Regions from separate parts of the Brevibacillus sp. WF146 genome, predicted to be linked through region 3. Evidence: riboswitches for the same ligand, from Rfam matches in the RefSeq annotation. Region 3 holds a riboswitch; each other region holds the start of a gene.

Region 1 (7,247 bases), 130 kb from region 3:
CATTTCACCGCGCAGATATGCCAGCAGTTCCCGTTCCCGCTCTTCATTTGCCTTGTCCGTCGTCATGTTCATCCCTCCACATTCTGCGTAGTGTTTGCCGCCCGCGAAACAATGAGCGCTTTACGTCCGCCGCGTCGATGCCCAGCACCTCGGCGATTTCCGCGTAGCTGAGCTGTCCGCAATGCAGCAGGATCACCTGTTTTTGCTTCTCCGGCAGCCGGTCCAGGCACGTCCGCAGCGATGACCACGCCTCTTGGCTCAGCAGCGCCCGCACCGGGTCCGCCGCCGCCCCGTCCGGCTGTTCCGGGATCGTCTCCACCAATCGCCACGGACGCTTCTTCCGCCTCCGATGCCAGTCCACAAACGTGTGGTAGGCCGCCTTGAACAGCCAGGGGCGCACCTTTTCCCCCCGGTAGGCATCCAGGTATTGATACGCCCGGAAAAAGGTCTCCTGCGTCAGGTCTTCCGCCTGCACCCGGTCACCGGTCAATCGGCAGAGGTAGCGGTATATGTCGTTGACGTACAAGCGGTACACGTCTTCCAGTCCGACCTTTTCCACGGATTCACACCCTTTCACTCCTATCCACGCACATGGCGGGAAAAAGTTCCACCGCGCCGCAGCATTTTTTCAAAAGATTGAGGTTTATGGTAAAATAAGGGGTATTATAACACGGTGTCCAAGGAGCGATTTGATGGGTTATGGCATCGACCTGCTGGAGCACGTGCGGGCATTGGAGCAAAAAATTATACGGGAAGGACTGGACAACCCGCTGGAGTATATCCATTTCCGGTTTGCGAACAATAGCTTTCGCTACTGGAACACGCCGCCCGACCTGCACGTCTTTGCCGAGACCGGCTGCGACGGCATTCATTACGGCTTTCTGACCGATTTCGGCCGCATCACAGACCTGACAGAGGCGCCCATTGTCTGCGTCAGCCCGACGGACGACCCATCCTTGCGCATTATCGCACGCAATCTGGAAGATTTTTTCCGCCTGGTTGTGACGATCGAATCCGCAGGCGACCTTGGCAGTCTGGTGTCCGTCCGCACCCCACAGCAATGGGAACGGTATTGGGCCAATCTCGCAGAAAGTCGGCATGAGGAGTCAACAGACACGCAGTTACGAAACTACTTTCAGCGTCGCCAGACCGTTTTGCATCACATGCGGACAGACCTGGGCCTTGAACCGATTCCCGGCGTCATGCGGTATCTGAACGACCTGGAGAGCGAGCGCCGGTCCGCAGGCTGGATTCCGACCATCGACGGGTTGGGAGTCGTGCCAATTGACGGAAAGCCCGCTGCTGATTACGTGTTCCCGTTTGCCGGCACCAGCAGGGATCACATACCGCTGGACGACATACGCGCCTATCTGGCCGCCGCTCCGCCTGCACACCGATGCGCGTTTGTACGCGATGCCATCTTCTGGTGGGGGGTGGACGAAACGTCCGAACTGTGGCCGCTTCTCCAAAACGTGCACGTACAGCGCTGAACCGGCGCAAAGGCCGCGCTCAATACGGCCGGACGAACCCAGGCCGCGCACCCTGCCGGCTTTTCAACAGCGCCGCACATTTCCCCCAATCAAGGGTTGACTCCCTGAGAGGAACGTCATATCATGGGGGTATCTACCAAGCAAAACCGCATAGCGAACGATTCACACTCTTATCGCGAGCTGGCTGAGGGACTGGCCCTATGATGCCCGGCAACCGGCGCTTTCCAGGCAGGGAGGCGTAACGGTGCTAAATCCTGCGGAAATGTTTTTCCGAGAGATGAGAGGAGACGCTGACTGAACGACAACCGCCTCCCCTCCTCCATGGGGAGGTTTTTTGTTGGAACACAGCGGCCCCGTCGGCTCGCCCGCGGCACCTCCCCGGGGCAGCGCGGGCAATCGCCGGGACAGCGTGAAGGACCCGGCGGCCGGGAGGGCACAACAAAGGAGGATCATCCCATCCATGAACGAACAACGCATCCTCGTCACCTATCTGACACAAGCGAAAGACCTGCGAAAAAAAGCAGAGGGGATCGCCGTCGGGATGACCGTCGGCACCTGGACCGACCTGCCTGCCGCCAAACAGGCGGAACTGAAACCGTACCTGGGCGAAGCGGTGGACACCCAACCGCTGGAGACGCGGGAAAACGGGGAAACGCGCGGCCTGATCACCGTAAGCTATCCGGTGCGCAACTTTACCGCCGACATCCCGTCGCTGTTGACCGGCATCTTCGGCAAGCTCTCCATGGACGGCAAGATCAAGCTGATCGACGTGCAGTTCCCGGAAGCGTTCCTCAACGGCTTTCCCGGCCCCCGCTTCGGCATCGACGGCCTTCGCGAACGGCTCGGCGTGCATGACCGCCCGCTCCTGATGAGCATTTTCAAGTCCTGCCTGGGAATGCCGTTTGACGATCTGAAAGCCCAGTTCCGCGCCCAGGCGCTGGGCGGCGTGGACCTGGTCAAGGACGACGAAATCTTTTTCGCCGATGACCGCGCCCCGTTTCTGGAGCGGATCAAGGCGTTCAAGCAGATTGCCGCGGAAACGGAAGCACAGACCGGCAAACCCGTCCTCTATGCGGCCAATCTGACCGGTCCGGTGCACGAGTTGAACGAGCGGGCCAAGCGGGCGGTGGAGGCCGGCGCCGACTGCCTGCTGTTCAACGTGCTGGCGTTCGGCTTCGACGCTCTGCACCGCCTGGCAGCCGATCCGGACGTCAGCGTGCCGATCATGGCCCATCCGGCGCTGGCGGGCGCGTTCTACCCGTCGCCCGACTACGGCATCGCCACGCCGCTGCTCTTGGGCAAACTGATGCGGATCGCCGGCGCCGACCTGGTGCTCTTCCCGTCGCCGTACGGCAGCGTGGCCCTGGACAAAGCGGAAGCCCTGCGCCTGGCGGAGCATCTGACCGCTCCCCTGCACGGCATGCGGCGCGCCTTCCCGGTCCCGTCCGCGGGCATTCACCCCGGCCTGGTGCCGCAACTGTACGAAGATTTTGGACAGGATCAGGTGGTCAACGCCGGCGGCGGCATTCACGGCCATCCCGGCGGGGCGACGGCGGGCGGACGCGCGTTTGTGGCCGCCATCGAAGCGGTCGTCGCCGGACGCTCGCTCGCCGACGCGGCAGCCGAGTCGCCGGAACTGGCGGCAGCCCTGGAGAAATGGGGGAGCGGACGATGACCAGATCACTCGTGCTGTTCTGCGACTTTGACGGCACCATTACGGAAAAGGACAACATCGTCGCCATCATGCGCCGCTTTGCTCCCCCGGAGTGGGAGGCGCTGACGGAAAAGATCCTTTCCCAGCAGGTGAGCGTCCGCGAAGGCGTGGGCCAGCTGTTTCAGCTCCTCCCCTCCTCGCTCAGGCAGGAGATTGTCGACTTCATCGTGGGCGAAGCAGTGATCCGCCCCGGCTTTGCCGAATTCGTCCGCTTTTGCCGGGACGAAGGCATCGAGCTTTTGATCACCAGCGGCGGCATCGACTTTTTCGTGGAGCCGATCCTCGCCCCGTTTGAGCTGAACGTGCCCATCTACTGCAACGGCAGCGATTTCAGCGGCGAGCGCATCACCATCACCTGGCCGCACCGCTGCGACGAACACTGCGACAACGACTGCGGCATGTGCAAAACGACGATCATCCGGCGATACGATCCGGACCGCCACTTCCGCGTGGTCATCGGCGATTCCGTCACCGATCTGGCGGGTGCCAAGATTGCCGATTTCGTCATCGCCCGTTCGCTGCTCGCGCAAAAATGCGCTGAACTGGGCCTGCCGCATCGGACGTTTGCCACCTTCCACGACGTCATCGCCATTTTGCAGGATTTACGAACCCAACAGGAGGTCGGCTCACCATGACAGTCACACTGGAACAACGCGCAGACGCGTTTCGCCGGCTGGACGAAGCGAAGCTGACGTTTGCCCGCCGCGACTGGTTTCCCGGTACCAGCGGCAATCTCTCGATCAAGCTCTCCGACGATCCGCTGCAGTTTGCCGTGACGGCCAGCGGAAAAGACAAGACCAAGCTCTCCCCGGAAGACTACCTGGTGGTCGACGGGGAGTCCCGCCCGGTCGAACCGACAGCGCTCAAGCCCTCGGCGGAAACGCTGATCCACGCCGTGGTCTACAAGCGCATTCCGCAGGCGGGCGCCTGCTTCCACGTGCATACGGTGTGGAACAACCTCGTGTCCGAACTCTACTTCGGGCAGCGCGCCTTTTCCATTCAGGGGCAGGAACTGATCAAGGGACTGGGCATCTGGGAGGAAAACGCCTGCATTACCATTCCGATTGTCGAGAATTTTGCCCACATTCCGACACTGGCGGCCGCGATCGACAAAGTGATCACGCCCGATGTCCCCGGCGTGCTGATCCGCAACCACGGCATCTATGCCTGGGGCGCCAACGACTTCGAGGCGAAGCGCCACCTGGAGTCGTTCGAATTCCTGTTTGAGTACCACGTGCGCTGGCTGCAGCTTCGCCAGACCGCCGTGTCCTTCACACATACCAGCTAAAATCATTGGAGGAGGTATTGTATCATGGCAAAAGTTCGTTTTCACGACAACAACGAGTACATTACGGCACCGGAGGAGGTTTCTACATTCCTGCAAACCCAAGAAATCATCTATGAACACTGGGGGGTGGACCGCCTGGATGCCAACCTGCGCGACAACTACAACCTGACCGACGAGGAAAAGCAGCAGATTCTCGACGCGTTCCGCCCGGAAATCGACGACATCAGCAAGCGGCGCGGCTATCTCACTGCCGACATCATCGTCCTCTCCGACCAAACGCCCAACCTGGATGAGCTGCTGGTCAAATTTAAAGCGGAACACCATCACACCGACGACGAGTGCCGCTTCTGCGTGGACGGCCACGGCATCTTCGCGATCAAAGGCAAGGACGGCCGCTACTTTGACGTGGAAATGGAGCCGGGCGACCTGATCTCCGTCCCGTCCTACTACCGCCATTACTTCACGCTGATGGACGACCGCAAGATCAAGGCGATCCGCCTGTTCGTCACTCCGGCCGGCTGGGAAGCGATCTACTAAACCGGAAACGATGAAACGATGAAACGATGAAGCCGAGGGGCGTCCCCCTCGGCTTCTTTCCTTTTCGTAAGTTACAGCACGTACCCGTCCGCTTCGATGACGCGGTCGGCGATGACCCGTTTCAGGTGGACGGTGTTGATCGGCGTCCGGCGGGTCAGCTTTTTCAGGATGGACAGGCGCATGCGGAGATCGTCGCCTTCCTCCATCGCCGCCAGCGCCTCTTTTGCCCAGGCCTCGATCCTGTCAAACGCTTCGTGCACGTACACGGTGGCGAGATCCAGCTTTTGCCGCTCTTTCTCCACGCCGTTTTTCGCGATCGCTTTTTCCGTCCGCTTCACGACGCTGTCCATCGCGTACAGCTCGATCAGCATGTCGGCGGCCAGCGCCAAGAGCTCCTGCTCCTTGGCAATCGCCTGCTGGTACTTCATCAGCGCGGAACCGGCCACCATCAGGATGATCTTGCGGGTCATCCCGATCAGGTGTTTTTCCACCGCCAGCGGCGCTTCCTCGATTTCTTCCGGATAGTAGCTCATCAGCTCTTCCTGCAGGCCGGCGGCCGCTTGCAGCAGAGGCAGTTCCCCTTTCATCGCCTTTTTCACCAGCATGTCGGGGATCAGCAGGCGGTTGATTTCGTTCGTTCCTTCGAAAATGCGGTTGATGCGGGAATCGCGGTACATGCCCTCGATCTCGTATTCCTGGATAAAGCCGTATCCGCCGTGGATCTGTACGCCCTCGTCCACGCAGTAGTCCAGCACTTCCGAAGCAAATACCTTGTTGATGGAGCATTCGATCGCATACTCGGCAATGGCCTTGGCCACTTCACGGCCGTCCTCCGCCTTCTCGCCAAGAGCGGAGAGGGCGGCATCAAACAGTCCGACCGTGCGGTACACCGAGGATTCCGCAGCGTAGATCTTTGCCGCCATGGTGCCCAATTTGTTCTTGATGATGGTGAAGTTGGCGATTGGCGTTTTGAACTGCCTGCGTTCCTTGGCGTAGGTGGTCGCCAGATGGAGGGCGTGTTTCGCGGAGCCAACCGTTCCGACGGCCAGTTTGTACCGCCCGACGTTCAGGATGTTGAACGCGATCACGTGCCCTTTCCCCGGCTCTCCCAGCAGGTTCTCCACCGGGACGCGAGCGTCTTCGAGAATGAGCGGACGGGTCGAGGAGCACTTGATGCCCATTTTCTTCTCTTCCGCGCCGACCGATACCCCCGGGAAGTCGCGCTCCACGATGAACGCGGAGAAATGTTCCCCGTCAATTTTCGCATAGACGATGAAGACATCGGCAAAACCGGCGTTTGTGATGAACTGCTTGGTTCCGTTCAAAATGTAATGCGTGCCGTCTTCGGACAATTTTGCCGTGGTTTTGGCGCCGAGCGCGTCGGAACCGGAGCCCGGCTCCGTCAGGCAGTACGCGGCGATCCGCTTTCCGGTGGCGAGATCGGGCAAATAGCGCTGCTTTTGATCTTCATTGCCGAAGTACACGATGGGCAGGGAACCAATGCCGACGTGCGCCCCAAACGTAATCGCAAACCCGCGCCCCAGTGCAAATTTTTCTCCCAGCAGAGCGGAACTGATCTTATCCAGGCTGAGACCTCCGTACTTCTCCGGCACGTCCGCTGCCAGAAGGCCCAGTTCCCCCGCTTTCTTCAACAGCGATACGGACAGCTCGAAGTTTTGGTGCTCCAGCTCTTCCATGTGCGGGCGCACTTCGTTACGGATGAAATCCTCCGTCGTCTGCGCGATCAGTTTCTGCTCGTCGGTGATTTCCTCCAGCGCGAACACGTCGTCCGGCGAACCGGCATTGATCAGGAAGCTGCCGCCGCGGATCAGATCTTTCGTTTCAGCCATCGTATCCCTCTCCCTTTTTCAAAATTGGGGTGTTCCACCGTGCTTACAGCATTTCGAACACGCCGGCGGCCCCCATGCCGCCGCCGATGCACATCGTCACGACGCCGTACCTGCCGCCGCGCCGCTTCAGCTCGTTCAACAGGGAAACGGTCAGCTTCGCCCCGGTGCAGCCCAGCGGATGGCCCAGGGCAATGGCGCCGCCGTTGACGTTTACCTTTGCCGGGTCGAGGCCCAGTTCGCGGATCACGGCGAGCGACTGGGAGGCAAACGCCTCGTTCAGCTCGAACAGATCCACGTCGGCCACGCTCAATCCGGCCATGTTCAGCGCTTTCGGAACGGCGACGACAGGACCGATCCCCATCACGTCG
Region 2 (7,247 bases), 290 kb from region 3:
TGTACAGGCGGCTGATGGCCAGCTTGGTATCTTCCCTGTTCAACAGGGTGTAGTTTAGCCGCATCGTGTTCACCTGCGGTTCGGCCGCGTAAAACGGGATGCCCGGAACGAACGCGACGCCTTCGCGCACGGCCTGGGCGAGCAGTTTTTCCGAATGGACGTGCTCCGGCAGCTTCACCCAGAGGAACATGCCTCCCCGCGGCTTGTTCCAGGTAACGCCGCTCCAATTCTGGCTGGCCAGGAGCTGGTGCATCCATTCCATCCGCTCCTGGTAGGCGGCGCGGATTTTGCCGATGTGGGCGTCCAGATCGAAGTGGGACAGCAGTTGATGCAGCGCGATCTGGTCAATGGAGCTGGAGTGCAGGTCGACCGCCTGTTTCGCTTTGACCATCGTCTGGATCACCTGAGCGTCTCCGATCGCCCAGCCGATCCGCAGCGCCGGCGCCACCGTTTTCGAAAAGGTGCTGGTGTAGACGACCGCCGAACCGTCGGGATGCTGATCCAGCGAGAAGATGGTCGGATACGGCCCCTCCCCGTCAAACTGAATCTCGCCGTACGGGTCGTCTTCCAGGATCAGGATGTTGTTGTCGCGGCACTGGCGCAAGAGGCCGAGACGCCGTTCCAGACTCCATACCTTGCCGGTCGGGTTGGCAAACGTGGGAATCACATACGCCATTTTGGGACGGTACTGGGCGATCTTGCGGGCCAGATCCTCCATGTCCATGCCCTCGTCGTCCCCCTCCACCGGAACAGCGCGAATGCCGCGGAACTGAAAAAGCTGCACGGCAGCCAGATACGTGGGGTTTTCTACCAGCACGACGTCGCCTTCGTCCAGATAGACGCGACAGAGCAAGTCGACGGCCTGCTGGGAGCCGGTGGTCAGCAGCATGTTCTCCACGCCGACGTTCATGTTCTTTTGTTTCATCCTGGACGCCACCCACTCGCGCAGCGGCAGGTATCCGTCCGTCAGACCGTATTGCAGCGATTTCGGCCCTTGACTGAGCGCGCGGTCAAAAGCGCCTTTCATTTCTTCCAGCGGAAAAAACTCCTCCGCCGGCAGTCCGCCGGCCAGCGACAGCACCTGGGTGCCCTGCGTCAATTTCAGGATTTCCCGCACGGCCGAGGAGCTCAGTGCGTCAACCGAGTGTGAAAAAGAGTACTCCATGTTCCGTTCCCCCTTGATTGAGCTTATCCTTGTTGTATCACTCACGCCGGGAGAAGTCCAATCTATCCTTGCTATAAGTGGAATAGGTTTTGGCTATTGTTCTCTGATCTTCAAGTCTGCCCGTTCTACTATTTTGATAAACCATTCGATAGGTGATTCCAGATCGATGCCGGTGTAAAACCTTAGCGGATTCAGCGGGCACCACCGGTTTCGTTACGCCAACAAGCTCATGATCACAGCGAGGATGACCTTTTTCAACCTGGACTTCGCCAGCCGGCAGGTTCACACCCTCACCTGTGACAACTGCGGACTGATTCATTGGCTTGCCAAGAACATTGATCGCCTGCGGGATTCGGGCAAGCAAAAAGGGAAGCGTGAACCGCTTCCCGTCTACTTTCTCTGGAACGTTTTCGTCTCTTTGGCACGCCAGATTTCCCTACGCGATGCGAACAACCTGTGCCTTTTCCGTCTGCGGCAGGAACGGCAGATCGACGTGTTCCCGCGCCACGTCGAAGCCAATGTCTTCGGCAAGCAGCAGCGCTTCTTCACGGAACGTCGGCGTACAGCTTCCTTCGTTCAACTGGCACAGCCGCTTCAGGCGCTTCAGCCGCTCCGCCATCTTCTCCGCGCGCATCACCTCGTTGCGCAGCTCGCATACGTTTACGTGCACCGCGTCGGCAATCATGCTGATGTCATTGACATGGACAATGAGCCGCTTGCCCTCCTCCGTGACAAAACCGAGCGAGCAATACTGCGCGCCGGACATCTCCAGCCGCGTGAGAACGGCGTTGGCAAACTCCTCGCCGGACCGCAGGCGAATCAGGCCCGCTTCAACGGCGCCGCCTACCTTGCGCTCATTGGTGATGACCGTGTACATGTCGGTGTATCCGTTGATCTGATAGCGCATGACACCCTCCTGCCGAGCAAACGTGATCATTGAGATCAATTATCATTACCATACCTATCGTATAATGAAAATCATTATCTGTCAATGCTGAGAATGATTTTTACTGAGAATGGATTTTTTCGCATTGGCGCGGCATGGGTGATCGCCCCCGCCCTTTTCCATGCTATTCGCCCACCCGGTTTCGGGCTCTACGACACTCGCCTATTTGGGCCGGAAGTCACTTCAAAAAAATCAAACCGCCAAGGCCGTTCTGCGAACACCCTGGCGGTCAACTCTCATTCTCTAGGACATGAACTATTTTTTGCACGGGGAGAAAATACCCAAACGCTCAATCCGCTCCACCGCTTCCGCCAGCCGCTCTTCGCTGGCCAGCAGCGCGGCGCGGACGTATCCTTCGCCGGTGGGACCGAAGCCGACGCCTGGCGCGACGGCGACATGGGCCTTCTCCAGCAGCAGGTCGGCAAAATCGGCGGACGTAAACCCTTTCGGCACCGGCAGCCAGGTGAAGAACGATCCCTGCGACGGTGCCGCCTCCCAGCCGATTCGGTGCAGGTTGGAAAACAGTGCGTTGCGCCGGCTTTCGTAGACGGCGACCAGCTCGCGGACACACTGCTGGGAATCGGTCAGCGCCCGGGCCGCCGCCATCTGGATGGCGCCGAACAGGCTGCAGAAGTAGTGGTCCTGGATCAGGTTGATCAGCCGGACCAGTTCCCGGTTGCCGACCATCGCGCCGACGCGCCAGCCGGCCATGTTGTAGGTCTTGGACAGCGTGTAGAACTCCACGCCCACTTCTTTGGCCCCCGGCACCTGCAGGAAGCTGACCGGCTTCTTGCCGTCGAAGCTGATCGCTCCGTAGGCGAAGTCGTGGCAGACGACGATTTCGTGCTTGCGGGCGAAGCGGACCGTCTCTTCGAAAAATTCGAACGGCGCATTGACCGCTGTCGGATTGTTGGGATAGTTCAGGAACATCAGCTTGGCCTTGTCCAGATCCTCCCGGGCCAATTCGCCGTAATCCGGCAGGAAGCCGTTCGCGGCGCGCAGCGGCATCATCACCATCCGCCCGTCGGCGATCGCCACGCCCGACCAGTAATCGGGATAGCCGGGATCCGGCACCAGGGCCACATCGCCCGGATTGAGCAGCACCTGGCAGATTTCCACCAGTCCGGTCTTGCTGCCGAACAGGATGGCCACTTCCTCTTCCGGGTCCAAATCGACGTCAAACTCCTGCTTGTACCAGTGGGCGACGGCCCGTTTCAGCTCCGGACGGCCGCTGAACGGCGGGTATTTATGGTGGACCGGCCGGGCCGCATGGGCCTGCAGTTCCTCAACAATGTGCGGCGGCGTGGGCAGATCGGGGTTACCCTGCCCCAGGTTGATCACGTCATGGCCGGCGGCAATGGCTTTGTTCACTTTTGCCACCAGCGAGGCAAAAAACTGCGTCGGCAGTCGGTCAATCATGGCGGACGGTTGGATGCGCATCGGTCTCTCGTTCCTTTCCCTCGGGTAAATCGTGCAGACATCGGCACGTAGGCAAAAGCCCCTTTTTCCTGTACAGAAAAAGGGGCAGATCGACATCTCCACGTTCTTATCTGTCAGGAATGCTCCTGCTGGAATTGGCACAGCATCTGCCGCCGTACGGGCAGATCCGCTGCCGGGCTTCATCGGGCCAGTCCCTCCGCCTCTCTGGATAAGGTCATTGCATGCTATTCGGTTTCGATTGCGTCACAGCTTCATGCCAGCACACATCCGGCGGGACGGCGATCATGCCGGTCCCTCGTCACGACGTCCGTTCACGGTCACCGCAGCGTCCGGACTGCGCTGGTTGGTAATCTCTTTCATACTACTTGAGCAAAACGGCAGTGTCAAGATGTCGGCTGGATGTGCACTTTGGCGCCGTCCTTCAGCAGCGTCTGGCCGCGCACGACGATTTTCTCGCCTTCCTTCAGGCCCGCCTTTACCTCCACCAGATCGCTGGATTCGGTGCCGGTCTGGACTTCCACTTTTTTCGCCGTGTCGCCTTCCAGCTTGTAGACGAACCGCTTGCCGTTCTCGTCAAAGACGGCCTTGAGCGGCACCACCAGCATGTTGGCGGCCTGCTGTTTCGCAAACTGGATGCTGACGACCATGTCCGCCTTCAGCGAGGCGTCCTGCTTGGCCAGGGAAATCTCCACCGGATACGCGCGCAGCGTCTGGTCCATCACGGGACTGATCGCGCTCACCGTGCCGTCCAGCTCCTTGGAGAGGGCGGAGATCTGGATCTTCACCTTGTCCCCTTTTTTCACCGACGTTACTTCCTCTTCGGAGAGGTTGGCCTTGACGATCAGCGGGTCGGTATCCACGATGGTGACCACCGGCGATTGCGGCGAAGCCATCTCCCCTACCTGTCCGTTGACGGCGGAGACGAAGCCGGAGATCGGGGCGGTCACCGTCGCGTTGGCCAACTGTTCACGGGCGTTTTCCAGCGAGACGCGGGCCTGTTCCACGGATGCCTGGGTGACGGCCACTCCCGTCCGCTTTTCTGCCGCCTCCAGCGCCTGCTTGGCGTTGGCATACGCCGTCTGCGCGTTTGTGAGGGTCGCCTGTGCCTGTTCCAATTGCTGAGGAGACACCGCCCCCTGATTGTACAGTTCGGACATGCGCTGGTAGTTGCGTTCCGCGTCCCGCAGCGCCTGCTCGGCCTGCACCAGACCGTTTTTCGCCTGCTGCAGCCCTTGGCTGGTGGTGGCATCACTCTGCTTCAGGTTGGCTACGGCGAGGTCGTACGCCGCCTGCGCCTGCTGCACCGCATTCACCAGGTCCGTTTTTTCCAGGGAGAAGAGCACCTGTCCCTTTTGGACATACTGCCCCAGTTTCACGTTCAACTGCACGATCTTGCCGCTCACTTTGGGCGCCAAGGTGACTTCCTTGTTGGGGGCCAGTTTCCCGGTTACCCCCGCGCGCGTGGACACGCTTCCTTTTTTCACTGTATCGACTTGTACCGGCACCGGCTTGTTTTCCGTTTGCGTCTGCTGCGTGGCCGCATCCGGAGCCGTACAACCTGCCAGGGCGACTGCCAGGGCCAGCAGCAGCCCAAGACTTCCCTTGTTCATCTTCATACCGTGTAGCCTCCTATCCCAACGTCGGCATTTCCTGGCCGGCCGATTTTTTCTGCTTGCGTTTCTCTTTGCGATTGCGCCATTTTTGACCCAGATCGTCAAACCAGGAGTAGACGACCGGAATCAGCACAAGCGTGATCAGCGTGGAGAAGCTGAGACCGAAGATGACGACAACAGCCATCGGCGCCTGCGATTCGTTCCCGTCCCCGCCGCCAAAGGCAAGCGGCGTGATCGCCAGAATCGTCGCCAGCGTCGTCATCAGAATCGGACGCAGCCGGATCGGACCTGCCTGGAGGATGGCCTCGTTCCGCTCCACGCCCCGTTTGCGCAGTTGGTTGACGTAGTCGATCAGGACGATCGCGTTGTTGACGACAATCCCGATGAGCAGGATGTACCCGATCAGCGCCGGAACGCTCAGCGGATAGCCGGTCGTAAGCAGCCCCACGACCACGCCGATGAACGTCGGCGGGATGGAGAACATGATGATAAACGGCGTAAACAGGGATTCAAACTGGCTGGCCATCACCATGTAGACCAGCGCGATCGACAGAATGATCGCCAGTCCCAGGCTTCCGAACGACTCGGCCATCTCCTTGCTCTGTCCGCCGACTTCGATCGTGTAGCCGTCCGGCAGCGACAGCGCGTTCAGCTTGGCCGTCACGTCACGGGTAACGGAGTTCAGGTCGCGTCCGACAAACTCGCTGCTGATCGTCACTTCCCGCGTCTGGTTGGTCCGTTTGATCAGCTGCGGCACGTCCTTTTTGACGATCTCGGCGACGGAAGAGAGGGCGACCTGCGCGCCGCTCGCCGTCGGGATGCGCAGCTGCTGCAAGTAGCTGATGTCGTCCTGATACGACTTGGGCAGCATGATTTTCACGTCAATCTGGTCGTCTCCCGTCTGGTAGGTGGTGACCGTCATACCGTCAAACGCCGTGCGCACGTTGGACAGCACCTGACTGGTGGTCAGCCCGTACAGGCTCGCCTTTTGCGGATCGACCAGCACCTGCACTTCCTGGCGCGTTTCTTCCAGCGAGGTGGTGACGTTGCGCGTGCCCGGCACCTGCCTGATCTCACCGGCGATGATCGAGCTGATGTCTTCCAGCACGTCGAGGTTATCCCCGCGCACGCTCACTTCCAGCGGTGCCCCCATCGGGCCGCCCGACTGGTCCATTTCTTTTACCTCAATCTCCGCTCCCGAGATGTCGGCCAGCTTTTCGCGCAGCTGTTCCGTCACCTGCTCGGTGCTGACGGAGCGCCGATCCTTGGGCACCAGCTTCACCTGCAGCTGCGCCTGGTTGGACGTGGCGGTTGCGATCAGCGCGGGACCGCCGCTGGATCCGATCGAGGTGTACAGCTGCTCCATTTCCGGCAAACCTTTTACGCGTTTTTCCACTTCCGCGACGACTTTTTCCGTCTCCGCCAGCATGGTGCCGTTCGGCATCTTGATGGAGATGGAAATTTGCCCTTGGTCCATCTTTGGTATAAATTCTGCGCCGACTTTGCCGGAGAGGACGACGGCGCCGACAAACAGGGCAATCGTCACGACAAACACAGTCTTGCGGTGGCCGAGGGCCCATTTCAGCAGGCGGCCGTAGCCGCGCGCGATTTTGTTAAATCCTTTGTTGAACCACATCACCGGATTGAAGCCCCGGTAGTTGGACACTTTCTCCCCTTCGGTGTGCGGCACTTTTTTCAGCCAGCGGGAACTGAGCATCGGCACCAGCGTCAGCGAAGCCAAGAGCGCCGCGATGTGCGAGTAGACGACGGTCAGCGCCAGCGGGCCAAACAGCTCGGAGGCCAGCCCTTCGACGAAGACGATCGGAGCAAATACGGCGATTTGCGCCAGCGCGGAGGCCATCACCGCCGTGCCCACTTCCTTGGAACCGAGCCGGGCCGCTTCCAGCATGCCCTTGCCCTGCTCCCGGTAGCGGAAGATGTTTTCCAGAATGACGACCGCGAAGTCTACCAGCGACCCCAGCCCCAGAGTCAAACCGGCGAGCGAGATCATGTTGATCGTCTGGCCGGTAAAGTACATCAGACAGAAGGTCGCTATCACGGAGATCGGAATCACGATGGAGAC
Region 3 (7,247 bases):
CTCGCTTGTGCAGTTCATTGCGGAATCCGTGCAAAACCGCCTTCTGCTGGAAGAGGTCAAGCACGAACACCTCATCACCCTGAAGGAACTGGAACACACGTCCAATCGGCTTCATACCCCGCTTCTGACCCTCGACGGCGACAACCGCATCATTCGTGCGAATCAAGCGGCACGGCGCATACTGGGAAAGGATTGCGTGGGCAAGGAATTCCGAGAGAAAAAGGGGTTCGTAATCGAATCCATCGTGGACCATACGCGCAAAATCTGGCGGTCTGTTGCGGTGCTCACGAAGGATGCGGCCAGACAGCCGCTGCACACATTTGAGCGGATAGCGGGCTCTTGTCCCAGTCTGCAGAGCGCCAAGGCGCTGGCACAAAAAGTGGCGGAAACGGATCTGTCCGTTCTTCTCTTGGGCGAAACGGGAACGGGCAAAGAACTGTTTGCCCAATCCATTCATTCCGCCAGTTTGCGAGCGCGGCATCCGTTTATTGCCGTCAACTGCAGCGCCATTCCGGAAACGATCATCGAAAGCGAACTGTTCGGATACGAGGGAGGTGCCTTCACGGGAGCGAAAGCCGAGGGGAATATCGGGAAAATCGAAGCGGCGCATCAGGGAACGCTGTTTTTGGACGAGATCGGCGACATGTCCCTCCGTGCCCAGGCGGCGCTGCTCCGCGTCCTGCAGGAGAAAGTGGTTACCCCGGTGGGCAGTGTGAAAAGCAAACCGGTCGATGTCCGCATCATCGCGGCAACAAACAAGGACCTGCGGGAAGAGATCAAGGCGAATCGATTCCGGGCCGACCTCTACTACCGATTGAAAGGAATTCAGATAACCCTGCCGCCGCTTCGCAAGCGGAGCGATGTGATTGAGCTGGCGGAACATCTTCTCCGGACGATGAGCGGCTCTGCTGCGATCACACTTTCCGCGGAAGCACAGACAAAGCTGCGTGCCTATTCGTGGCCGGGAAACGTACGGGAGCTGTACAGCGTGTTAAACCAGGCGGTCTTCTTGGCGGAAGGGAATTCGATCGGTCCCGAACATCTTCAGTTTGAAACGGAAGAACGGGAGGAGGAACATCAACAAAAGGTTCCTTCCTTACCGGTTTTGGAAAAAGAGGCGATCGAGCAGTCGCTTCGATTGGCCCGCTGGAATATCAGCAAGGCAGCCCGAATGCTTCAGATCAGCCGCAATACGCTCTATCGCAAAATGCAGGAGTACAAGATCTTTCAACCGTAGCGATTCGGCCAAGGACTGTTCGTGGATCGCTTCGGCGACTCGCTCGGGGGACCAAGGAGAGGCGGCTTTCCGCCTCTTTCGTTCGTTTTGCGACCTGATTCGATTCGTTTTGACAATTTTCAATACATAGCGACAATAAACGATAAAGTCATTGACAGACACCTGCGGACACGTTATAATCCAACTAATCAAATCGGAATTGCACTTACAACTGGATAGGATGATCTCTTATGAAGAGAGGTGGAGGGACTGGCCCTGTGAAGCCTCGGCAACCTAAACGAACATTTGTGGTGCCAAATCCAACGGATCGATTCCGCTAGGTTCGATTCCGAAAGATAAGAGAGGTATTTACGCAGCAGGCGGCTTGCTGCCCTTACCTCTTCTTTGTAAGAGGTTTTTTTATTGAAAGGAGAGGATGCGTTCACATCGACGCCGTTGTTTTCCCATCATGCATTCATACATCGTTTCATCGGAGAAAAGGAGAGAAGACCATCATGAAAAAAACGCGTTTCTTGTTGATCATGCTGCTTGTGATCGCCACGCTGCTTTCCGCCTGCGGAGGAAACAAGTCGGACAATTCGGCCGCACCGGCTGGGGAAAAAACAACGATCAAAGTGGGCGTCACCGCCGGCCCGCACGAACAAATCCTCAACAAGGTAAAGGAAGTGGCCAAAAAAGAAGGATTGGACATCGAAGTCGTCGTGTTCAACGACTACGTTCTTCCCAATCAGGCGCTGGATAAAGGAAACATTGACGTAAACAGCTTTCAAACCATTCCGTTTTTAGAGAAATTTAACGAAGATCACAAAACTCATATTGTCGAAATTGGCAAAACCGTCACCTTCCCGATGGGGATTTACTCCACCAAGTACAAGAAGGTGGAGGACATCCCGGAAGGCGGCACGGTCGGCATCCAAAACGACCCGACCAACCGGGCGCGCGCCCTGCAGCTCTATCAGGCCGCGGGATTGATCAAGCTGAAAGACGGCGTCGGCAACAAAGCAACGCCGCAGGACATCATCGAAAACCCGAAAAAGCTGGTCTTTAAAGAACTGGAGGCGGCACTGCTCGCCCGGACGCTGAAAAGCCTGGACGCGGCAAGCATCAACACCAACTTTGCGATGGAAGCGGGGTACAACCCGAAAAAAGACGCGATTTTTGCCGAAGGGCCGGACTCCCCGTACGTCAACATTCTCGCCGTAAACGAGAAGGACAAGGACAACCCTGTCTATCAAAAACTGGTCAAGATCTACCGCTCGGAGGAAGTCAAGAAGTTCATCGAGGAAGAGTTTTCCGGATCGGTGCTCCCTTCTTGGTAAGGAGGGAAACGTCCCAACAGGGAGGAGCATGGGCAGATGATACAGCTAACGAATATTCACAAGACGTACAAGGTTGGCAGCAAACAGGTGGAAGCACTGAAAGGCGTAACGCTCCACGTCAACAAAGGCGAAATTTTCGGCGTGATCGGGTTCAGCGGAGCAGGGAAAAGCACCCTGCTCCGAACGATCAACCTGCTGGAAAAGCCGACAAGCGGATCGGTCGTGGTCAACGGGCAGGACATGCTGAAGCTGTCCGAGAAGGAACTGCGCCACGCCCGCAAAAAGATCGGCGTCATTTTTCAGCACTTTAACCTGCTGTCGTCGTACAACGTTTTTGACAACGTCGCCGAAATTCTCAGGATGAATCGGGTGCCGAAAGAGCAGATTCGAAAAAAAGTGGAGGAACTGCTGCGCCTGGTAGGGTTGGAAGACAAGGCGAGCGCCTACCCCTCCCAATTGTCGGGCGGGCAGAAACAGCGGGTGGGGATAGCCCGGGCGCTTGCCATGGATCCGGAAATCCTGCTGTGCGACGAGGCGACCTCGGCGCTTGACCCGCAAACCACGGAGTCGATTCTTGACCTGCTTTTGGACATCAACCAAAAGTTTAACCTGACGATTGTGCTGATCACCCACGAGATGCAGGTGATCAAAAAAATCTGCGACCGCGTGGCCATTATGGAAAACGGGGTCATCATCGAGCAGGGAACGGTATTGGATGTCTTCAGCAATCCGCAGCAGCCGACGACGCGCAACTTTATCAAGACGGTCTTTGATGACCAGGTCCCGAAAGAGATGCTGGCCAAAATCAAGAACGCCGGTCCCAGCGCGTACATCCTGCGCGTCGCGTTCCGCGGAGATGCGGCCCTCGATCCCGTTCTGGGAACGCTTGCCTCCCGCTATCCGGTCAGGACAAACCTGCTGTACGGGTCGATCAGCTCGATAAAAGGAACCGCGCTCGGCATCCTGCTGCTGCATATTTCCGGTGAAGAAAAAGCGGTGCAGGAGGGAATCGCTTATCTGCGCGAGTCCGTGTACCGGGTGGATGTCGTATCGCAAGAGGAGGTGGGGAGATAATGGATCGACTGGTGGAACTGCTGCCGCTGTTTTATCAATCTTTTGAAGAAACGGTGATCATGGTCGGGATCTCCTTGTTCATCTCCACACTGCTGGGCATTCCGCTGGGGGTGCTGCTGGTCATTACCCGTCCGGATCACCTTGCCCCCAACAAGTGGGTCTATCACAGTCTCAACGTCATCATCAACGTGATTCGCTCGCTTCCCTTCATCATTTTGATGGTGGCGATCATCCCGTTCACAGAGTTTGTCGTCGGCACCTCCATCGGGGTTGAGGGCGCGATCGTGCCGCTTATCGTGTATACCACGCCGTATATCGCCCGCCTGATGGAAACGGCGCTGCTCGAAGTGGACCGGGGCGTGATTGAGGCGTATCAGGCAATGGGCGCTTCCCGCTCGCAAATCATTTTCCGCATCATGATTCGCGAAGCCAGACCGGGCATTGTCTTGTGTCTGACCATCGCGACCATCGGCCTGATCGGGGCGACGGCGATGGCGGGAGCGGTTGGCGCGGGCGGTCTGGGTGATTTGGCGCTGCGCTACGGCTATCAGCAGTGGGATATCGAAGTGATGATCATGACGGTCATCATTCTGATCTGCCTGGTGCAGGCAATCCAATCGCTCGGCAACTGGGCGGCCAAAAAGCTGAAGAAAACCGCGTAAGCCAATTGGCTTCCGGCACACATCTCCACCCGCGTCGATGACTGGCGCGGGTCATTCCGTTTCGGTATCCCGGTATCCGTGCCGGCTGTCTGTTGTACGGCGCGTGAAAAGGTCACAACAAGGGAAAACGGCTATCGCTGCTTGGTCCAGAGAGCAGACCGGGCAGCGATAGCCGTTTTCAAATCTGAATCAAAATTTGTTATTTTATACTAAAACCGTTTTCCAAAAGCAGAGGGCTCGGGCAGCTTGGGACACGACCGGCAATCCCTATACAAAGGAGCGTGGAGATGGGAAGAGAGTCGCGATTGTTCAAATCGCTTTTCCTTACGCAGTTGTTGTCGTCCTTTCTCGTGTTTTCGGGGCATTACACGGCTTTGGTGCTTCAGTACGACAGTGCTTTCTGGGTCACGGCCCTGAATCAGTTGAGTCGGTACGGCACCGTTCTGCTGGCCATGATCAGCGGGTTTTTTACGGCCCATACCTTTGAGACCAAACAGCCCACAGCGCGGCAGTACTTTTCCGGGAAGCTGCTGTATATCGTCGTGCCCTTCCTGAGCGCCGGAGTGGTTTACCACTATTTGCTCTTTGCCGAATGGCCGCATACGAAAGAAGCGTTTGTCCATATTCTGCTGGGAAAGACGGGCGACCAGCTCTACTTTCTGTTCATGCTGTGCCAGTACTACGTCTTTGCCTACCTGTTTCGAAACATCATCACCAAACAAAACATCACGGTCCTGATCTGGCTGTTCATGGCGCTCCAATTCGTGTACATTCACTACCTTCATCACGGATGGCTGGGGTTGACGACGCGCCATTTCTTTCCCGCCTGGATCTTCACCTTTTACCTGGGCCATCTGCTGTATTGGTACCGGCATGAGACGATGCAATTCCTGCGAAAGCATCGGGGGCTGCTGCTCGCCTGTACGCTGCTGTCCGTCGTGAGCACGGTCCTGTTTGTCCTGTCCGACACCATCTATGTGGCGGTTCACCTGCGATTCGTGTTGGTTGCGTTTGTTTCCCTGATCGTGCTGCTGATGGTCCTGGAGCGCTGGGCCGATTCCATTCCCGTCCGGTTCCGGAAAGGGCTCACGCTGTTCATCTATTTGTCCCATTCGGCCGTCATGATCTGCTGCAACCTCGCGCTGATCAAGCTGACGGGGGACCTGTCGTGGATTTTCGCCAACATCTGGTTTACGCTGCTCTATCTGCTGGTGATCTACGCGGGCACCGTGTTCCTGTCGTGGGGACTGGCCCGGATCATGCACACCGTGGAAAGCATGACGCGAAAAATGCGCCAGGTGAGCGGGTGATGGTCTGCGCAAAGAATGTCCGATTTCAAAGAGAATTCAAAAAAAGAAACGGTACACTGGGCTTGTACCGGAACGGTACCAAAATCAGGAATGGCTGAAGGGGTGAGACATGGTGTTGAAAAAAACCAAGGGGGAGGGATCTGGCATGTGGAAAAAAACGTCGGCCGTTGTCCTGTCCTCCGTGCTGCTGGCAGGCGTCCTGGCGTCCAGTTCCGATGCCGCGGTCGCGACCAAGAACGTGCAGGTCAAATACAACAATGTGAAAGTGACGTATAACGGTCAGCTTGTTCCCACCGACATCGAACCGTTTTTGATCAACGGCACGACCTACATTCCTCTGCGGATGATGGCCGGTGTGTTTAACAAGAACGTGGCGTGGGACGGGAACACGTATACCGTGAGCGTCACGGACAAGGAGGACCCGCGGATTGCCTCCCTGCAGGCGGAAATTGCGCAAAAGGATGCCCGGATTGCCGAACTGGAGAAGAAATTGCAGGATGCGGAGGACGAACTGGCGAGCGCCGATGACGATGACGTCGATGACCGGATCGACGAGCTGGAAGATGACCTGAACGATGACTACGGGGATTATGAGGATCTGGAATGGTCGATTTACCTGAGCGGTGACGAGGACGACATTGACGTGGAGATCGAAGTCGACCTCGACGAGTACCAGGACGAATACGACGATCTTACTACCAGCGACATCGAGGATCTGGTGGAAAACATCTGCAGCGATATCTGGGATGAATTCGAGGATGCGGACATCGATGGGGTTATTATTGACATCTCCGACGACGATTATGAACTGCACGACTTCTTCGGCGATGCCGACAGCGGCGACATTGAATTGGACGGAGAAGAGATCTGAATGAATACCCCGGGGGGAAACCCCGGAGGACACTTACGACAGGGAACCCGCTGAAAAGCAGCGGGTTCTCTTTTTGCATGCGTTCCCCCGACACACAACTCTTCCACGATCATTCCTACAGTTTTCCACAGTTCTCAAAGGCGAATCAAAAATTGAGACTCTACACTAAAGCTGTACCTAGGTACAAGTCCAAAATGATGGAAAGGGTGAAGCAGCATGTTCAGCAAAGCAAAAATCGGAATGCTTTTGGGAGCAATGGCTACGGCGTTGAGCGTCGGCAGTATCGGAAGCGTCTACGCCGCGGCCGACAATCAGCCGTCTGCGGAACAAAGCGTCAAGATCGAACGGCAGGGCTGGTTCAAAGTGGGGAAACCCGGAGAAGGAAAAGTGATTGTGAAAGGGCCGTCCCTCTGGGAAAACGCCGATCTGCTGGCTCTGCTGAAGCTGGATGAAGAGAAACTGCAAACCGAGCTGAAAGCCGGCAAGTCCCTGGCCGACGTGGCCAAGGAGCAGGGCGTTTCCACGGATGAACTGGTCAGCCTCTTGACCAAGCAGGAGGAAGAACACCTGGCAGCGGCGGTGAAAGAGGGCAAGCTGACGCAGGAGCAGGCTGACAAGCTGAAGGAGACCATTTCCGAGCGGGTGCAGCACATTGTGGAAGACACCCATCCGGGAAAAGGATTTGGGAAGTTCATCGTAAAGTTCCCGGGGTTCGGCCACAATGAAGAACTGCTGGCGCTGCTGAAGCTGGATGAAGAGAAGCTGCAAAGCGAG
Region 4 (7,247 bases), 560 kb from region 3:
GCAACCGCCAATCGGCTGGTGCAGTTGGCCACGCGGGTGAAAAACGTCAACAACGCAACAGCGGTGGTTCTGGGCAAGTGGGCCGTCGTCGGCATTGATGTCAACGCCCATCTCGACCGGCCGGAAGTGGGCGTGATCAAATACTCGGTGGCGGAGGCGCTGAAAGAGGATCCTCAAGGGGCGAACGCCATCGTCACTGCCGACCCCGACATCGTGCAGCGGCTGCGGGAAATGGCCGCCGACATCCAGCGCGGCCATCCCGTGGCCGGATTTGCCGAAGAACTGGGTGACATCGTCGGACGGCTCATGCCGCAGTTCCCGCGCGACGTGAGAAAGCGGGAAGAGACGCCGTCCAGGGAAAACGAGCAGCGGATCAACAAGAGCAGCAACGCCAAACCGCAGGGAAACGAAAAAATCCCGGTGAACCGCTGACCTCGCCCCAAACAAAACAGGCATTTTCCGGGCTTACGCCCAGGAAAATGCCTGTTTATCGTCTGCCGCGTCACGGTCTGCCGCCTGCTCTACGGGTCCGAGCGCGTCCAACGCCTGCCCCAGGTCCTCAAGCAGGTCGCCGGCGTCCTCCAGCCCTGCGGAGAGGCGGATCAGTCCGTCCGTAATTCCCCGCCGTGCCCGCTCCGCAGGCGGCATGGCGGCATGGGACATCATCGCCGGATAGGAAAGAATCGTCTCTACCGCGCCCAGACTGACGGCGACGATCGGCAGCCTGACGCGGTCAAACAGCGCTTTGGCCCGCTCGCGGCTGCCCACGTCAAAGGAGAGGACGGCCCCGTGTCCGCTCGCCTGCCGGTTTTGCAGGTCATGTCCGTCGTGTTCCGGCAATCCGGTGTAGTAGACGCGGCTGACCGCCGGGTGTGTGGAAAGCCAACGGGCCAGCTTTTCCGCCGTCTGCGTGCTGACGTCCAGGCGCGCTTTTAAGGACTTCAACCCGCGCAGCACCAGCCAGGAATCCTGCACGCCGAGGATCGCTCCCATGCCGTTTTGGATCATGTAGAGCTGCTCGCCCAACGCCGCCTCCCTGGTCACGGCCAACCCCGCCACGACGTCGCTGTGGCCGCCGATGAACTTGGTCGCGCTGTGGATCACCACGTCCGCGCCCAACTCCAGCGGCCGCTGATAGTACGGCGTCATGAACGTATTGTCCACGATCACGAGCAGTCCCCGCTGTTGCGCCAGCGCGCAGACAGCGGCGATATCCGTCACTTTCAGCGTCGGGTTGGACGGGGTTTCCAGGTAGATGCCCTTGGTCTCGGGACGGATGGCCGCTTCCACCTGCTCCAGCGAGGTGGTATCGACAAAGCTGACGGTGATCCCCATGCGGGAAAGAACCTTGGTCAAGAAGCGGTAGGTGCCGCCGTACACGTCCTCCGCCACCACGACGTGATCCCCGGCGGAGAACAGCATGAACACGCTGGAGATGGCCGCCATGCCGGAAGCAAAGGCGAATCCGCGCTCACCTCCCTCCAGGACGGCGATCGCCTCTTCCAGGGCATGCCGGGTGGGATTGCCCGAACGGGCGTAATCGTAGACACCGGGCCGGTCCAGATCGGCCTGATGAAAGGTGGACGCCTGATAAATGGGCACCGAGGCCGCCCCTGTCACCGGGTCAATACAACTGGTGCCGTGCAGCAGTTTGGTGGCAAAGTTCATCGTACACTCCCTCCCGCCACTGCGAGACTGGCATCCAGCGCCTGACACACATCGGCGATCAGGTCGTCGGGATGTTCGATCCCGACCGACAGCCGCAGCAGCCGGTCGCACACGCCCACGTACTCGCGGATCTCCTGCGGGATGTCGGCATGGGTCTGCGTCGCCGGATAGGTGCACAGCGACTCCACGCCGCCCAGGCTTTCCGCAAACGATACGATCCGCAGCCGCTCCAGAAACGGCGCCACCTGATCAGCCGAGCGGAGGCGGAACGAGACCATCCCGCTGAACCCGCTGGCCTGCCTGCGCTGCACCTCGTAACCGGGGTGCTCCGCCAAGCCGGGATAAAAGACGTCCGTCACGGCAGGGTGTTCCCGCAGTTTCTGCGCAATCGCATAGGCGTTTGCCTGATGGCGTTCCATCCGCAGGGCCAGGGTCTTCATCCCCCGCAGCAGCAGCCAACAGTCCTGGGGACCCAGCACCGCTCCGATGGAATTGTGCAAAAACCGGATCTTTTCGGACAACTCCTCGCCCTTTGTGACGATCAGTCCGGCGAGGACGTCGTTGTGTCCGCCGAGGTATTTGGTCGCGCTGTGCAGCACCAGGTCGGCCCCCAACCCCAGCGGCCGCTGACAGTAGGGCGTCATGAACGTGTTGTCCACAATGGTCAACAGCCCGTTCCGCTTGGCCACCTCCGCCACCGCCGCGATGTCGGTGATCTGCATCAGGGGATTGGTCGGCGTTTCCACAAAGACAGCCCGCGTCTCTGGGCGAATCGCTTCTTCCAAGTTCTTCACGTCGCGCAGGTCGACGTAGCTGAAGCGAAGCCCGTAGCGTGAGAGCACCTGCTCGAACAACCGGTACGTCCCGCCGTACAGATCGAGCGATACGACCAGGTGATCTCCCTGGGAGAACAGCCCCATGACCGTGTGAACCGCCGCCATGCCCGAAGCGCAGGCAAACCCGGCGTCTCCCCCTTCCGCTTCGGCAATCGCCTGCTCCAGCACCGTCCGGGTCGGGTTGGCCGTGCGCGTGTAATCGTATCCCGTGCTCTGACCGAGGGCGGGATGGCGATACGCGGTGGCGTAGTAGACGGGAAAGCTGATCGCTCCGGTCCGTTCGTCTTTGGCGACGCCCGCCTGTACCAATTTTGTCTCCAGATGCATGTGGATCTCTCCCTCCAACGAATTGGCCGAGGGCAATGAAAAAAGCCCTCTTTTCTCTGAAAAGAAGGCTTTGTTTACGCTCACGTAAGCAAATCCTTCTCATCTTTCAGAGCGTTTACACTCTGCAGGAATTAGCACCAGTATCCCCTGTACACAGGTGATTGGTTGCCGGGCATCATCGGGCCAGTCCCTCCGCCTCTCTGGATAAGAAGTTTGCTATGCAATTTGCTTTTGGTTGACCTTATACTACCGGAATCGGAAGTACCTGTCAACCCGTTTTTCCATCTCGTTGGTACCCGATCACTGTGCGTTCCTTAATGCGGTCATCACCTGGTTGTCCAGCTTGGCCGCCGCATTTTTGTCGTACGTCTTTTCATATTGGGGCTCGACCGAGATGCGGGAGCCGTAGAACATCACGTCGCGAACCGCCTCGATGGCCACTTCCACCATGGCCAGCTTCAGCGGAACATTCTCCATCCGCTCCGTTTTGATCGTCGCCCTGCCGTTGATGGCATAGGAGGAACCAGCCCCGATCAAATGCAGCACCACCTGCGGTTCCTTGGCAATGTTGGCCAAAATGCGGGAGCGGTTGTCTACCGCGAAACGGATCAACTGCGGCGTCGGCGCAAACGTCCAGGAAAGGGAACTGAGCGACGGAGCGCCGGTCTCGTGGTCGATGGTCCCGAGTGTGAGAAAACGCTCCTGCTGCAAAAGCGCGAACAGTTCCTCCGAAAGCGTTTGGGAAACGGTTTCAGCCATTCCGATGCCTCCTTGAAAAGGGAATGTACGTCTATTGTACCCACCCGCCTGGCGATAGGCAAACCTTTCCGTCCGGCGCCTTGATTCTCCACCGTTTTTTTCCTACACTGATACGTAATGGGAACGATCGCGAGACAGGAGGAGAGCCGCATGCCCCCATCCCCCACCGACCGCTTGCTGGCCAAGATCGACGAACTGCTGGCAGAGCTTCAGGAAGTGCGCAAACTGAACGAACGGATGGACAAAATCGCCCTCTTTCTGGAGGATATCCGTCTGGCCGACGTGATTCAAAACTATACGGCCCCGAGCAAGCTGCTGTGGATCAACTTCCTCGCAGGTCTTGCCCGGGGCCTGGGATTGACGATCGGCACGGCCATTGTCCTGGCGCTGCTCGGCTCCTTCCTCAGCCAGTTCCTGTCCGTCCCGATCATCGGCGATTACATCCGCCAGTTGATCGATTACGTGCAAGCCTATCGGCCGTAAGCCTTACTCGTCATCGTCCTCGTCGCGGTCGTCGCCGTCTTTATGGTTGTTCTTGCCGCCATGGTTGTCCTCGTCGTCATTGCCGTGCTTTTTCCAATAGCCGTAGGCGTTGCCTTTCGAATGCTTATCCTTGTCCTTGCCTTCCCCCTTGCCTTCCTCGTCGTCATCGCCGTTGACCGGCGTTTTGTGCGGAATGTCGGCTTGGGCCACGAGCTTGCCGTCCAGGTACAGCTCGAGGTGTACCGCTTTCGCGTTGTAGGAGCGGTTTTTGTAGCTCAGTTTCACCTCAAACTCGTCGCCATCCACCTTTACCTCGTGCTTTTTGCCGTCCGGCGCCACGACGTACAGCTTCACCTTGCCCTTGCCGCCCTCATCGTCGAGGCCGTCAATGCTTCCTTTCACGCGAATCTGTTTCTCTTTTGCATTAATCGAAGCGGTTCCCTCGATGCGGTAGCTGTGCGGCTTGTCGCTGTCAGCGGCGTTGATTACCTTCAGCTCCACCGATTCGGAATCGATTTTCTTTCCGGCCTTGTAGGCTTCGACCAGCGCCTTGCCTTTGCCGGCCTGTACACCCTTCAGGGTGACGGAGTAAGAGCCGACGCCTTTCCACAGCTTTTTCACGTCCGCCTCTTTGGTTTTGCCGTCGTACTTCACGACCACCTTGTCCGCTTCCTGGCTGATGATGCCGTTTACTTTCAGTTCCTGTTTGTTCCCATCCAACAGCGCCAAGGCGTGAATCAGCACGTCGGTCTCCACGGCGGTTCCCGTGTTTACCTGCAGCTTGCGGGTTTCCACCAACTTGTCGCCCACGTACGCCTTGACCGTCGCGTACTGCGGCGTGGCGCTTACGATAGCGGAAAAGCTGACGGTGAACGTATCCTCCGCGGTGGGAACGACTTCGATCGTGCCGCCGTTCGGCTTGTCGACGACCACTTTGGTCACATTGTCGGACACTTTCCCTTTGATGTACGTGGTTTGGTTGTGGGTCTCGGGCTTCACGCTGACGAAGCCTTGATTGTTGACGTCAAAGCGGACTTCCAGGTAAATGTCGGCGTAGTGTTCGCGGTAGACGCGCTCCCACTCTTCCGGATGCTCCTCGATGTACGTCTGCATTTTGGCGTCCAGACCGATCTCTTTTACGACCAGATACAGGTGGTCGGCCTGCGTTTTCAATAGCATGTTCAAGGTCGCCGGATCGTTTGCCGCCAGCTCTTTCAGATTGTATCGGGTGACTTGTTTGCTTTCATCGTTCATGACAACCTTGGTTCCGCTTGTTTCGGTTCCGAGGGTGCTCGCGTCGGCCAGGAGCGGTGTCACTCCCCCGATGAGCGCCGCGGCAGTCACGACTGCCAATACGGGCTTGGTTCCCATTTTCTTCATGATGCCTTCTCCTTTCTACGTATTGCTTGCCCTGGACACCCTAACAGACGGGGGGTTCCTTGCAAAGGTTGCAAAAACGGCCAAAAACGGGGACGCTTTCGCCATATTGGGACGAAAGACACAAAAACCCCGCCTCTGTCGAAGAGACGGGGATAATGGTCACGCGGCCCCGCCCGTTCATCCGGCTCGGCGGAGCCCCGTGCATATTCTACTCGTTATACCTGGGTTCGTTTTCGATCGCAGCCAGCAGCGATTCCGCTTCTTCTGCGGGATAGCGGCGTTCCCACACTTCGTGGGCGAAGACGCAGCGGACCACGTACCAGTCCCCTTCGCGGCGATACTCCCATTCCTGCGCCTGGTGGTCGTCCCTCAGGATGTCCGCAAAAAACGCGGCCGTATCCAGAGCGGATCGGTCGTCCGGCCGCGCGTCGGCGACGATTTGAATCTGCAGCCAGTTGTAGAGCGCGTCCTCCCGCTTCACGGCTGCTCCCTCACTTACTCTCGCGTTCCCCCGGCTTGATCCGCACCTTGACGATCACCAGAATGGCGATGGCGACCAGGAGTGCGCTTTTCACCGGGAGCTGCACGTCCAGAATGGCGAAAATCAGCGCGCCCATAAAGAGCAGCACATACAGCAGGAGCGTTTTCAGAATGGGCATGCGCCAGCGGGTGGCAAACCCGAGATAGTAAACAATGATCAACTGGACAAAAATGATCCAGGTGCGGTTGTGGTCCGCCCACAAGCGAAAGCTGTCGTACGCCGACAACTGGTCCGGTGCGGCTGGCGCATAGGTGGAAGCAAGCTCAAGCCACTCCATGCGTCACCCCTCCTGCCCCGCAGCGGCCAGGCCCTCGCGGCGCAGTTCGTGCAGGTACACCATCTCGTCTGCGTACTCCCGCTCGTCTTCCACGGGGGTTTCCAGAACAACTGGCAGGTGCTGGAGCTTGTCGCTCACCAGGAATTTGGCCAGCGCTTCGCTGCCAATCTCCCCTTTGCCGATTTTTTCGTGGCGGTCCTTCCGGCTGGCGAAAGGCGCCTTGCTGTCGTTGAAGTGGATCGCCACCAGGTGCTCCAGATAGCCTGTCCGCTCCATCTCTTCCAGCAGTTCGTCAAACGTCTCCCCTCTCCACTGCCCGGCGGCAAAGGCGTGGCAGGTGTCGAAGCAGAACCCGATTTTCTCGGGGAAACGGGTGGCGGCGCGAATCTCCATCAGATCCCGGATCGTCAGTCCCAGTTCGGAGCCTTGGCCTGCCGTGTTTTCCAGCAGGAGCTTGACCGGGCCGTCGTACTGCTCGAGAATCAGGTCCAACGTCTCCACCATCCGTTTCGTCCCGTATTCCTCCCCCTCGCCGACGTGCTTGCCGCAGTGCACCACGGCGCCGACCGACCCGTAGGCTTCGGCAATATGCAAATCTTCCAAAATCGAACGAATCGTCACTTCCTGCAGGTCCGGCTTGGGCGTGGACAGGTTGGTGATGTACGGGGTGTGGCAGACCAGGGTGAGATCGTGCTTTTGCAGCAGGTCCACCCCTTTGGTCGCGTCCTGGTAGTCAATTTTTTTCGGGCGCAGACCGCGCGGGTTTTTCGTAAACACCTGCAGCGATTCCGCCCCCAGCTCAATGGCGCGCAGGACCGCTTGTTCCAGTCCCCTGCCGACGCTGATATGGCATCCGATTTTCAATCTGGTTTCACTCCCACGATAAAATCTGTCCATTTAACTTTATCAGTTGGCCCGTGCCCTGTCAAAACGGATAAACCCCCGCCCGCAGCGGCAAATCGTATCATAAAGCACG

What was found. Region 3 has a riboswitch for S-adenosylmethionine ahead of A6764_RS05160 (MetQ/NlpA family ABC transporter substrate-binding protein). Riboswitches for the same ligand answer to the same signal wherever they lie in the genome.
Region 1: it holds a riboswitch for S-adenosylmethionine, as region 3 does, so the genes downstream of both, A6764_RS04490 (2,3-diketo-5-methylthiopentyl-1-phosphate enolase) here and A6764_RS05160 (MetQ/NlpA family ABC transporter substrate-binding protein) in region 3, are expected to answer to the same signal.
Region 2: it holds a riboswitch for S-adenosylmethionine, as region 3 does, so the genes downstream of both, A6764_RS06510 (pyridoxal phosphate-dependent aminotransferase) here and A6764_RS05160 (MetQ/NlpA family ABC transporter substrate-binding protein) in region 3, are expected to answer to the same signal.
Region 4: it holds a riboswitch for S-adenosylmethionine, as region 3 does, so the genes downstream of both, A6764_RS08020 (aminotransferase class I/II-fold pyridoxal phosphate-dependent enzyme) here and A6764_RS05160 (MetQ/NlpA family ABC transporter substrate-binding protein) in region 3, are expected to answer to the same signal.

What each region holds. Positions count from the first base shown of each region.
Region 1 covers NZ_CP109943.1:931,377-938,623, reverse strand. Annotated here, with positions in the region: gene A6764_RS04505 (anti-sigma factor) at 1-66, opposite strand, end outside; gene A6764_RS04500 (RNA polymerase sigma factor) at 44-559, opposite strand; gene A6764_RS04495 (hypothetical protein) at 693-1,490, shown strand; SAM riboswitch class I at 1,658-1,774, shown strand; gene A6764_RS04490 (2,3-diketo-5-methylthiopentyl-1-phosphate enolase) at 1,951-3,165, shown strand; gene A6764_RS04485 (2-hydroxy-3-keto-5-methylthiopentenyl-1-phosphate phosphatase) at 3,162-3,839, shown strand; gene A6764_RS04480 (methylthioribulose 1-phosphate dehydratase) at 3,836-4,492, shown strand; gene A6764_RS04475 (1,2-dihydroxy-3-keto-5-methylthiopentene dioxygenase) at 4,517-5,029, shown strand; gene A6764_RS04470 (acyl-CoA dehydrogenase family protein) at 5,101-6,879, opposite strand; gene A6764_RS04465 (acetyl-CoA C-acetyltransferase) at 6,923-7,247, opposite strand, start outside.
Region 2 covers NZ_CP109943.1:1,343,851-1,351,097, reverse strand. Annotated here, with positions in the region: gene A6764_RS06520 (aminotransferase-like domain-containing protein) at 1-1,165, opposite strand, end outside; gene A6764_RS06515 (hypothetical protein) at 1,602-2,072, opposite strand; gene A6764_RS06510 (pyridoxal phosphate-dependent aminotransferase) at 2,367-3,551, opposite strand; SAM riboswitch class I at 3,655-3,766, opposite strand; gene A6764_RS06505 (efflux RND transporter periplasmic adaptor subunit) at 3,935-5,167, opposite strand; gene A6764_RS06500 (efflux RND transporter permease subunit) at 5,181-7,247, opposite strand, start outside.
Region 3 covers NZ_CP109943.1:1,058,550-1,065,796, forward strand. Annotated here, with positions in the region: gene A6764_RS05155 (sigma-54-dependent Fis family transcriptional regulator) at 1-1,237, shown strand, start outside; SAM riboswitch class I at 1,463-1,579, shown strand; gene A6764_RS05160 (MetQ/NlpA family ABC transporter substrate-binding protein) at 1,732-2,556, shown strand; gene A6764_RS05165 (methionine ABC transporter ATP-binding protein) at 2,593-3,630, shown strand; gene A6764_RS05170 (methionine ABC transporter permease) at 3,630-4,292, shown strand; gene A6764_RS05175 (acyltransferase family protein) at 4,580-5,602, shown strand; gene A6764_RS05180 (stalk domain-containing protein) at 5,748-6,473, shown strand; gene A6764_RS05185 (hypothetical protein) at 6,690-7,247, shown strand, end outside.
Region 4 covers NZ_CP109943.1:1,623,309-1,630,555, reverse strand. Annotated here, with positions in the region: gene A6764_RS08030 (YhcN/YlaJ family sporulation lipoprotein) at 1-432, shown strand, start outside; gene A6764_RS08025 (trans-sulfuration enzyme family protein) at 466-1,668, opposite strand; gene A6764_RS08020 (aminotransferase class I/II-fold pyridoxal phosphate-dependent enzyme) at 1,665-2,831, opposite strand; SAM riboswitch class I at 2,928-3,042, opposite strand; gene A6764_RS08015 (pyridoxamine 5'-phosphate oxidase family protein) at 3,132-3,590, opposite strand; gene A6764_RS08010 (DUF5665 domain-containing protein) at 3,741-4,073, shown strand; gene A6764_RS08005 (hypothetical protein) at 4,077-5,453, opposite strand; gene A6764_RS08000 (hypothetical protein) at 5,662-5,934, opposite strand; gene A6764_RS07995 (YlaH-like family protein) at 5,945-6,271, opposite strand; gene A6764_RS07990 (deoxyribonuclease IV) at 6,275-7,135, opposite strand.